DNA from 4 places in the Solibacillus sp. FSL R5-0449 genome. Region 2 is predicted to be linked to each of the others. Evidence: riboswitches for the same ligand, from Rfam matches in the RefSeq annotation. Region 2 holds a riboswitch; each other region holds the start of a gene.
What was found. A riboswitch is a leader RNA that binds a small molecule or an ion and turns the genes downstream of it on or off. The one in region 2 is predicted to bind thiamine pyrophosphate.
Positions count from the first base shown of each region.

Region 1: another riboswitch for thiamine pyrophosphate. It lies ahead of thiT (energy-coupled thiamine transporter ThiT); the one in region 2 lies ahead of MKY27_RS09225 (3-oxoacyl-ACP reductase).
Region 3: another riboswitch for thiamine pyrophosphate. It lies ahead of thiW (energy coupling factor transporter S component ThiW); the one in region 2 lies ahead of MKY27_RS09225 (3-oxoacyl-ACP reductase).
Region 4: another riboswitch for thiamine pyrophosphate. It lies ahead of tenA (thiaminase II); the one in region 2 lies ahead of MKY27_RS09225 (3-oxoacyl-ACP reductase).

Region 1 is NZ_CP150239.1:3,046,086-3,048,288, forward strand. It holds gene map (type I methionyl aminopeptidase) at 1-469, opposite strand, end outside; gene thiT (energy-coupled thiamine transporter ThiT) at 659-1,225, opposite strand; TPP riboswitch at 1,327-1,435, opposite strand; gene MKY27_RS15330 (DUF4870 domain-containing protein) at 1,551-1,883, shown strand; gene MKY27_RS15335 (SMC family ATPase) at 2,130-2,203, opposite strand, start outside.
Region 2 is NZ_CP150239.1:1,883,631-1,885,833, reverse strand. It holds gene MKY27_RS09230 (hypothetical protein) at 1-284, shown strand, start outside; TPP riboswitch at 559-655, shown strand; TPP riboswitch at 713-811, shown strand; gene MKY27_RS09225 (3-oxoacyl-ACP reductase) at 969-1,730, shown strand; PreQ1 riboswitch class I at 1,871-1,917, shown strand; gene queF (preQ(1) synthase) at 2,040-2,203, shown strand, end outside.
Region 3 is NZ_CP150239.1:2,718,849-2,721,051, forward strand. It holds gene MKY27_RS13600 (nucleotidyltransferase) at 1-97, shown strand, start outside; gene MKY27_RS13605 (cupin domain-containing protein) at 177-743, shown strand; TPP riboswitch at 853-941, shown strand; gene thiW (energy coupling factor transporter S component ThiW) at 1,034-1,534, shown strand; gene MKY27_RS13615 (VOC family protein) at 1,960-2,203, opposite strand, start outside.
Region 4 is NZ_CP150239.1:2,327,034-2,329,236, forward strand. It holds gene thiM (hydroxyethylthiazole kinase) at 1-624, opposite strand, end outside; gene tenA (thiaminase II) at 602-1,294, opposite strand; TPP riboswitch at 1,371-1,469, opposite strand; TPP riboswitch at 1,536-1,634, opposite strand; gene MKY27_RS11615 (nitronate monooxygenase family protein) at 1,814-2,203, opposite strand, start outside.

The DNA.
Region 1 (2,203 bases), 1.2 Mb from region 2:
CGTGATCACGTGCTTCACGCTCTACCGCTTTACCGATTTGATTTAATTTCGAACCTGCTTTAACCTTTGTCATCGCACGATCAAATGCCGATTTTGCTACAGTACAAAGTTTTTCTTTATCTTCATAACCTTCACCAACGACAAATGAAATACCTGTATCTGCAAAATAACCGTTTAAAGAGCCCGAAACATCTATGTTTACAATATCGCCTTCTTTAATGACCTTGTTCCCTGGAATACCATGTGCAACTTCGTGATTTACTGAAATGCATGTATATCCCGGAAAATCGTATTCGCCTTTAGGACCGGAAACCGCGCCTGCTTCTGCAAACATACGGCCTGCAATCTCATCTAATTCTTTCGTTGTCACGCCAGGTACTGTCGCAGCTTTCATCGCCTCACGAATTTCAGCACAAACGCGTCCGATTTTTTTAAACGCCTGGATTTCTTCTTGAGTAGTAACAATCATGTGTAACTTCCTTCCTCTTAAACAATGTCTATCCTTAACTATAGCATACTTAAAATCGGTTGTAATTGTTCAAGGATTTTAAAATTTGCCGTTTTATTACTAATTTAGTACGACTTTCTACTATTAAATGGAGAAAAAGCTTGCAGCGGGCGAAGTATCCCTTGCTGCAAGCCTTGTATTTTCTATATATTATGTTGTTTTTACTTTTTGCAGCAAACGAGGGGCAGATGTGAATAAAATAACTGCGATGATTGCCGTAAGTATAGTAGCAGGTACCATATAAGTACTGTTGTAAATAATTGAGTAGGCCCATACATTATCATCGCCTGCATATTCTTTAAAGAACACGACACCTGCGAGCAAGTGCGAAACAAATCTTAAAGCTCCGCCAACAAGTGCTCCAATGACAATATAAAGTGCCATTTTTACTTTATTGAGCGATTGTGTAGCCTCTAATAACGGCTTTCTTACAATTGCCGCTAACCCTACTACTGTAAACGCAAGCCCGTAATCTAATATTGCCTGTAACCAGTGGACAATGTACGCACCGAACATCATTTGCATGACACCGATCAGCAAGCCAGTTGTCAGTCCTGCCGTTAATCCCCAACGAATGGCCATTAACATAATCGGTACCATAACAAAACTGATCGATCCGCCTTGTGCCCACATCTTAAAGGATACTTGATCCAATACAAGTCCGATGGCAGCAAATATTGCAATTTCCACCATCATTAATAATTTCTTTCTGTCCATAACAATTCCCCTTTCTTTTTATCCGATGTAACAAAAGTGAAGAGGGATAGAAAAAGTAAAAAAACGATAATCAGGACAAAAGCCTGACTATCGTTTGAACAGTCGGATTCTATCCACATCCCTACGCAAGTGCTAACTTACAGGTTCAAAGAGTCAGTGCAATCCCGTGCACAATCTCAGCCGACTTTCTCGGCACCCCTTGTGGTACATCTAATTTTTATTGTTTGAACATGCTCATTGTAACGAATATTTTTACAACTTTCAACAGCTATTATTTTGAAACGTACTAGAATTACATATAATAGATACGAAGGAGTGATGAATAGTGGATCAATCGAAAGGTTTAAGTGCATTAAGCTATTTAAGTTTTTATTTTGCACCGTTTATTTTACCGTTAATTATATTTATTGTTACGAAAGATGATGCCGTTAAAGGCCATTCTAAAAAAGCATTCATTTCCCAACTCATACCGATACTGTTAGGGATTCTGTATATTATTTACCTTTTCACTTCCGTTCTTTCCTTAAATGATACGTTGACCTTAAGTTTCCAGGATTTTTTCTTTAGTTCGCATTTTATCGGATTTATTCTTTTAGTCGTTATTACGTTCATCCTGGCGATTTGGAATTTAGTTCTAGCGATTAAAGTTTTACGTTAATGTTTATGAAAGCTCCTATTTTGGGTATATTTTTTATACGAAATGTATTCGTTAAGGAGTGTTTACTAATGAAATTAAATAAGCTTATTAAAACAGCAATTAAATATGGACCAATCGTGTACCCAATCATAAAAAAAATGATGGACAACAAAAAATCAACACCGCAACCTGCAACTACACGACGAACTCCAAAACGCTAACAAAAACACATTTCCCACTTTTGCGTGAGGGAAATGTGTTTTTATTTTATTTAATAATAATCTCTGTTTTACTGTAGCCTTCTTTGAGTTTTTGCACTTGCAAGATGGCAGGCATTGCTG
Region 2 (2,203 bases):
TAAAGCCTGAAGAACAAAATATATATGAGCAGATCAGCTTTTTAAACACTGATATTAAAGAGCGACTTCGAGGTTATATAAATGAACGGAAATATACTTTTGGATTTGGTGAAAAGGAAGATTATAAGTTTTATATTCTAAAAATCGAAAAGAATTTGAACCATTTACCAATTCCAAAAGAAGGTAATATGCAGTCCCATACTTATTATACTTATAACGAAATTACCCACGGGAAAAGAGAGATAACAAGAGAATCACAGTTAAAGAAAATTAAGATAATATAAATTTATGAGAGATATAGTTAGACCACTAGAAGTGCAATACAATATTCACATGTTTAGTTTTGAACTCGTCCGTTATCATTTCTCTATTGCTTTTTTAAATAGGAAAAAGCAACGCAAACAGATGCTGATTAAATTAATGAGAATTTCGTTTATTAGGCGTGATAAAGATTGGGGTAAATGTGTAATATTAAATATCTATACAGTAGGCTATTTCCAGTTTAACTTATGAGTACTTGTTTTATTGAACCCATTTTGATAGAATCAATCTAATTAAATGCATTTGCAGGGGGACACAATGTGTTGAGAAGGTAAAACCTGACCCTTAGAACCTGACCGTTAATACGGACGTAGGGAGCAAAGTACATATCTATTTTTCTGTACTTACTATGGCTCCGCGTAATTTACGTGGAGCTTTTCTTATGCAAATACTTTAATTGCAGGGGGACACATTCGTGTTGAGAAGGTTAAAACCTGACCCTTAGAACCTGACAGTTAATACTGACGTAGGGAGCAATTATAGGTGTAGTATACACTTTTTTGGCGTCTCTATATTAATAGAGACGTTTTTTGCACTTACGTCCATCTAAATCCAGCGAGGAGGAAAACGGATAGAGTTTTATGGGAAGTTTGAAAATGGTCTGGTTATTCAAACAACTGACAAAAAATAATTAGGGGGAAATGATGATGAAATTACATGAACAAACCGTTTTAGTTACAGGCGCAAGTAGAGGTGTTGGAGAAGAACTCGTAAAAGCATTTGTCAAAGAGGGAGCTAATGTCGTACTGAATTATTATAAGAGTGAGGAAAAAGCGCAACATTTAGCACAAAGTTTGGGTTCTCAAGTTATCGCTTTACAAGCAGATATCCGCAATCAACAAGAAGTGAAGCAAATGGTTAAAAAGGCAAAAGAGTATTTTCATACCCCGATTACAACCATTGTTAATAATGCATTGATTGATTTTGAATTTAATCCACTCACACAAAAAAATGTGTTTGGGCTTCAATGGACCGATTACAATAAGCAATTTGAAGGAACGATTAAGGGTGCTTTAAATAGTATTCAAGCATGCATTGAGGATATGAAAGAACTGGAATTTGGTCGTATTATTAATATTGGGACAAACTTATTTCAGAATCCGGTAGTAGCTTATCATGAATATACAACAGCTAAAGCAGCATTGCTCGGATTTACACGTAACATGGCGAAAGAGTTAGGGGAGTATGGCGTTACAGTCAATATGATGTCTGGTGGACTATTAAAACAAACGGATGCAAGTAAAGTGACAACAGCAGAAGTATTTCAATTGATTGAAAACATAACCCCTTTACAAAGAGTGGCAACACCAAAAAATTTAGCGGAAGTGGCATTATTCTTTGCATCTCCTTGGGGAAGTGCCATCACTGGGCAGAATTTAGTCGTTGATGGCGGTCTTGTAATGGATTAAGAGCAAACTTATATCTCTCTTTAAGATGAATCCTACTGATAGGCTTACTGGGATATAGAGAAAACCATAATTTTGAAAATATTGATTTACAGTAAGAACAATATATACTACAATGTAAATTATTGAAATACCTGAGTTGTTCAGGAGAGGTTCATAGCTGATACCCTCTATAAAAAACTATGGATACATGTATATTACGCCATGTCCATATTGGATGTGGTTTTTTTTATGCCTCCAATAGTTTGATTAGAGATGTTATAGTTCGCCCTCCTTGGAATACTCCGGTATTAACTTAAGGAGGTTTTTTTTATGTCTGGTCGTCACCAAACAGAAGGATTAGAGGATTTAACATTATTAGGAAATCAAAATGTAAAGTACACATTTGCTTATGCACCAGAAGTATTAGAGTCTGTAGACAATTTACATGTAGACCGTGATTATTTTGTGAAGTTTAACTGCCCGGAGTTTACAAG
Region 3 (2,203 bases), 840 kb from region 2:
AGTTATGCTCGTCCACTTTGCAGAAATTATTGTATGTGGTGCTACTCTGTTTATTTTAATTTTTACATTAATCAATGCGCTATATGCATATTTTTAAGTGGCGTGCTACTATCGGCAATAGGCACACCCCGTTAAATTATCGCATACTTTAACTACAATAAAAAAGAGGTGAACGATTGAATCCGAATCATGTTTCAGCGCAACCGCAGTTTACATTCGATCTTAATAAAAACCCGTTGTTCATTAAAGACCAGCATAATTTTATTAATGTAATGGGTGTCAACCAGTTGAATACGCTGGATAATATATCGCTGCTTGATATTTATTTGAGTGCCAATAATGTCATTGAGCCGCACTACCATCAAAATGCGGCGGAACTTGTTTACTGTATCACGGGAAGGGCGATTGTTTCGATTTTGAATCCTTTTACGAAACAGCTGATGCATTTTCCGATTAGCCCCGGTCAAGTGGCGAACGTTCCTCAAGGGTGGTGGCATTACGAAGTTGCTACGCAAAACAACACGCATCTGCTTGCCATTTTTAATGCTCCGACACCTGAAGTGATTTTAGGTTCCGACCTGCTTAAGCTGACACCGGCAAATATTATGGCCCATACTTATGGCATGAATGAAAATCTGTGGCAGCAGGCAGTTGCACCTGTCCGACCTAATACTTTCATCGGTCCGCCAAACCCTTGGCAGCACGCCCAGCCCGCTAATTATGGCGGCGGATATGAGCAGTGATTGCACTCGGTCAAAGGGAGTAAGTTTCAAAAAAGTGCTTGCATTGTGAAGTGGTCATGTTATGATTATTGTGAAATTAACCTAATATTGGAAGCAGATAATCTGCTCGTCAAACTACTAGGGGCGCCTTTTGGCTGAGAAGTACCCTTTGCACCTGATCTAGGTAATACTAGCGTAGGAAAGTAGTGTCGATTCCCTATTTTTATTTTTTTTATAGGCTACGATACCACTTTCTTCATTGAAAGTGGTTTTTTTGTTGCAAAAATTAATGTAAAGGATGGATGGTTGAAATGAATAAAACGAGAAAGCTTACATACTCCGCGATTATAGCAGCGATTACAACGATTCTCAGCAGTATGGTGTATATCCCATTAGGATTCGCGAAAATTTTTCCGATACAGCATTTTGCCAATGTCGTCTCGGCCGTACTTCTCGGTCCATGGTATGCGGTATTGCAGGCGTTTCTTACATCAACGTTAAGAAACTTGATGGGGACAGGCAGTCTATTTGCTTACCCTGGAAGCATGATTGGTGCCCTTCTCGCGGCATTGTTGTTTGCGAAAACGAAGAAGCTGGCGTTTGCCGCTTTGGGTGAAGTGGTCGGGACAGGGTTACTTGGTGCAATGGCTACTTATCCGATTGCGATATTATTTTTAGGTCAGGAAGCGGCGCTGTTCGGTTTTGTCCCGGCCTTTATGATGAGTTCGTTTGCGGGTGCAATTTTAGGCTATGGCTTGCTGAAAGTGATGGTGAAAAACCGGGCGTTTGGCGGGATGCTTAATGCGGGGTGAGTCGCTGAGGTTGGGGCGGTTTTATTAGAAGATTTTCGGTGGTTATTAGAACATTTGGGTGGGTTATTAGAACAATTTTTTGCTAGAGAATTTTTTGTATTATTGTATCGATTTTATTAGAAGAATTGGTGCGGTTATTAGAACTTTTGCGGGTTATATTAGAACAATTTATTTATAGAGATCTGTTTTCACCGGCTTACCGATTTTATTAGAAGATTTGAGCGTTTATTAGAACTTCCGGGCGGGATATTTGAAGATCTGCGGACGATATTAGAACATATGACAGACTTATTAGAACAACCGATACTTATATTAGAACATCTCACTTTTATTAGAAGATTATAAAATATATTAGAACAACTCAGACCTTTATTAGAAAATGAAGAGCCGGGTATCAATCAACGCATGACACCCGGCTCATTTCATTAAGCTAAATTAATCTGCCACGACACGCCGTAACGGTCATTGAGCCAGCCGAACTTCTTACTGAAACCGTAATCCCCGATTGGCATTAGCGGATGGCCGCCTTCAAGCAGTTTTTCATACAGATAGTCGGTTTCCTCTTCTGTATCACATGTAATAAAAATAGAAAACGACGGGGTGAAGTCAAATTCATGTTTCAAATTGCTGTCAATGCACATAAATTCCTGACCTTTTATTGAAAAAGTC
Region 4 (2,203 bases), 440 kb from region 2:
ATTAAACGGTTCTTTACTGTTTGCAAGCACCGCAGCACAAAAGGCACTCAATAAGCAGCCGCTCCCAGTCATTTTTGTCACTTTTTCATGACCACCCGTTACAAATTCAACTCTTTCCCCATCCGTAATCACATCTTGTTCTCCTGTAACGATTACAATAGATTGATAGTGATTCGCCAGCTGTTTGGCCGTCGCTGCAACATCGATATGTCCATTACCGCTATCAACACCTTTGGAAGTCCAATCCGCTCCCGCAAAAGCCGCCAATTCTCCAATATTGCAGCGGATAACATCAATCTTTAGAAGATAGAGCAATTGTCGTGCTGTCTCAATTCGAAACTTTGTTGCCCCTACTCCTACTGGATCCAGAACAACCGGAGTATGATGCTTATTTGCGCTAAATCCTGCTTCCTTCATCGATGCTACTGTCCGTTCATTCAAAGTACCCAAATTTAAAAGTAATGCACTTGACTGAGCAGCCATTTCTCCCGCTTCTTCGATCGCATCCGCCATTACCGGTGAGGCACCTACCGCAAGCAAACCATTCGCTGTAAAATTTGCGACGACATAATTTGTAATGCAATGTACTAACGGCTGATTTTTATGAATTGCTTGCAGGCTCATTGACATACACCCCTTGTTCCCAGTTTTGCTTCGTCCAAGGCATCTCCCAAAACATCCATTCGTAATAACAGCTTTTCTTAAAATGTTCCTGCAAGACTTTTACCTTTGCTGGTTGTTCTTTCGCATATCGATCCAGCATTGACTTTTGTATTTCAATATTTTGTAGCATCTCCTCGGACGCATAGAGTGCAATCCATTGTTCATAAAGGGGGACATTCGGGCGTGCATCTTTTAACCTTTGCCCAATTTCCTGATACAGCCACGGGCAAGGTAAAATTGCCGCAAATGCTTCAGCTACATCTCCGTTATGCACCGCATTATACATATGGCTTACATAGTTATAGGCTGCTGGAGCCGCTTCGAATTGCTCCAAATCATCCGCTGTCACGCCTAATTCTTTAAACGTTGTACGATGCAACTCCAACTCTGCGTCATGAATAAATTTTGCTGTTTGCAGAAAATATTGAACATCGTCATCCGTAGTCGCTTTTGCAGCTGCAAGAGCAAGAACTTTCGTATAATGTTTTAAATAATATGCATCCTGCAGCATATAAAACTTAAACTTCTCCAGCGGTAAACTTCCATCTGCAATCCCTTGTACAAATGGATGATAGAAGCTAGCCTCCCAATAAAAATCCGTTTCTTTCCTTACCTTTTCACAAAATCCCATTGTTACTCCTCCTTTTTGTTGGCGGAAGCACAAAAAAAGACGCCTCTATATAGAGAGACGTCCCCAAAAAGTGTAAGTACCACTTTTCATTGCTCCCTACGTCCGTATTAACGGCCAGGTTCCAAGGGTCAGGTTTTAACCTTCTCAACACTACTGTGTCCCCCCGCAAATCAAATGCGTGTATATTTGCAAAAGAAAGACTCCACGTAAAGGATACGCGGAGTCAAAGTAAGTACATATGTATAGCGTGTACTTTGCTCCCTACGTCCGTATTAACGGCCAGGTTCTAAGGGTCAGGTTTTAACCTTCTCAACACTGCTGTGTCCCCCCGCAAATGCATTTAATTACCCAGAGTGTAACAAATTAATTCAACCCGGGCAAGGGAATTCGAAAAATTATGAAATTACTACTATATTTAGGGAATCATTCCAGAAAGTAAAGCTATTTTTAGTGCTCAGAAAAAAACGCTATTTCCCCTTAGAGAAAATAGCATCTTTGTTTTACCGCAATCGACGTTGACTATTGTAAATGGGCTACTGTCGATCGTTTACCAGTCATTTCTTGATAAGCCTGCGCATATTCCTCAGCCAGTTTATCAACATATTGCTGGGTAGAGGTAATCTCTTTAATTGCACCAATTCCTTGCCCGCTTCCCCAAATATCTTTCCAGGCTTTTGCGTTATTATCGTTAAAGTTCATCGCAGAAGGATCACTTTCTTTGAGATTATTTGGATCCATCCCCGCATTCATAATAGAGCCTTTCAAATAATTTCCGTGGATTCCTGTAAATAAATTACTGTATATAATATCCTCTGCTGTACTATCCACAATCATCTGTTTATATTCTTGACGCGCAAAAGCTTCTTCAGTCGCGATAAATGGTGAGCCAATATAGCCGAAATCAGCACC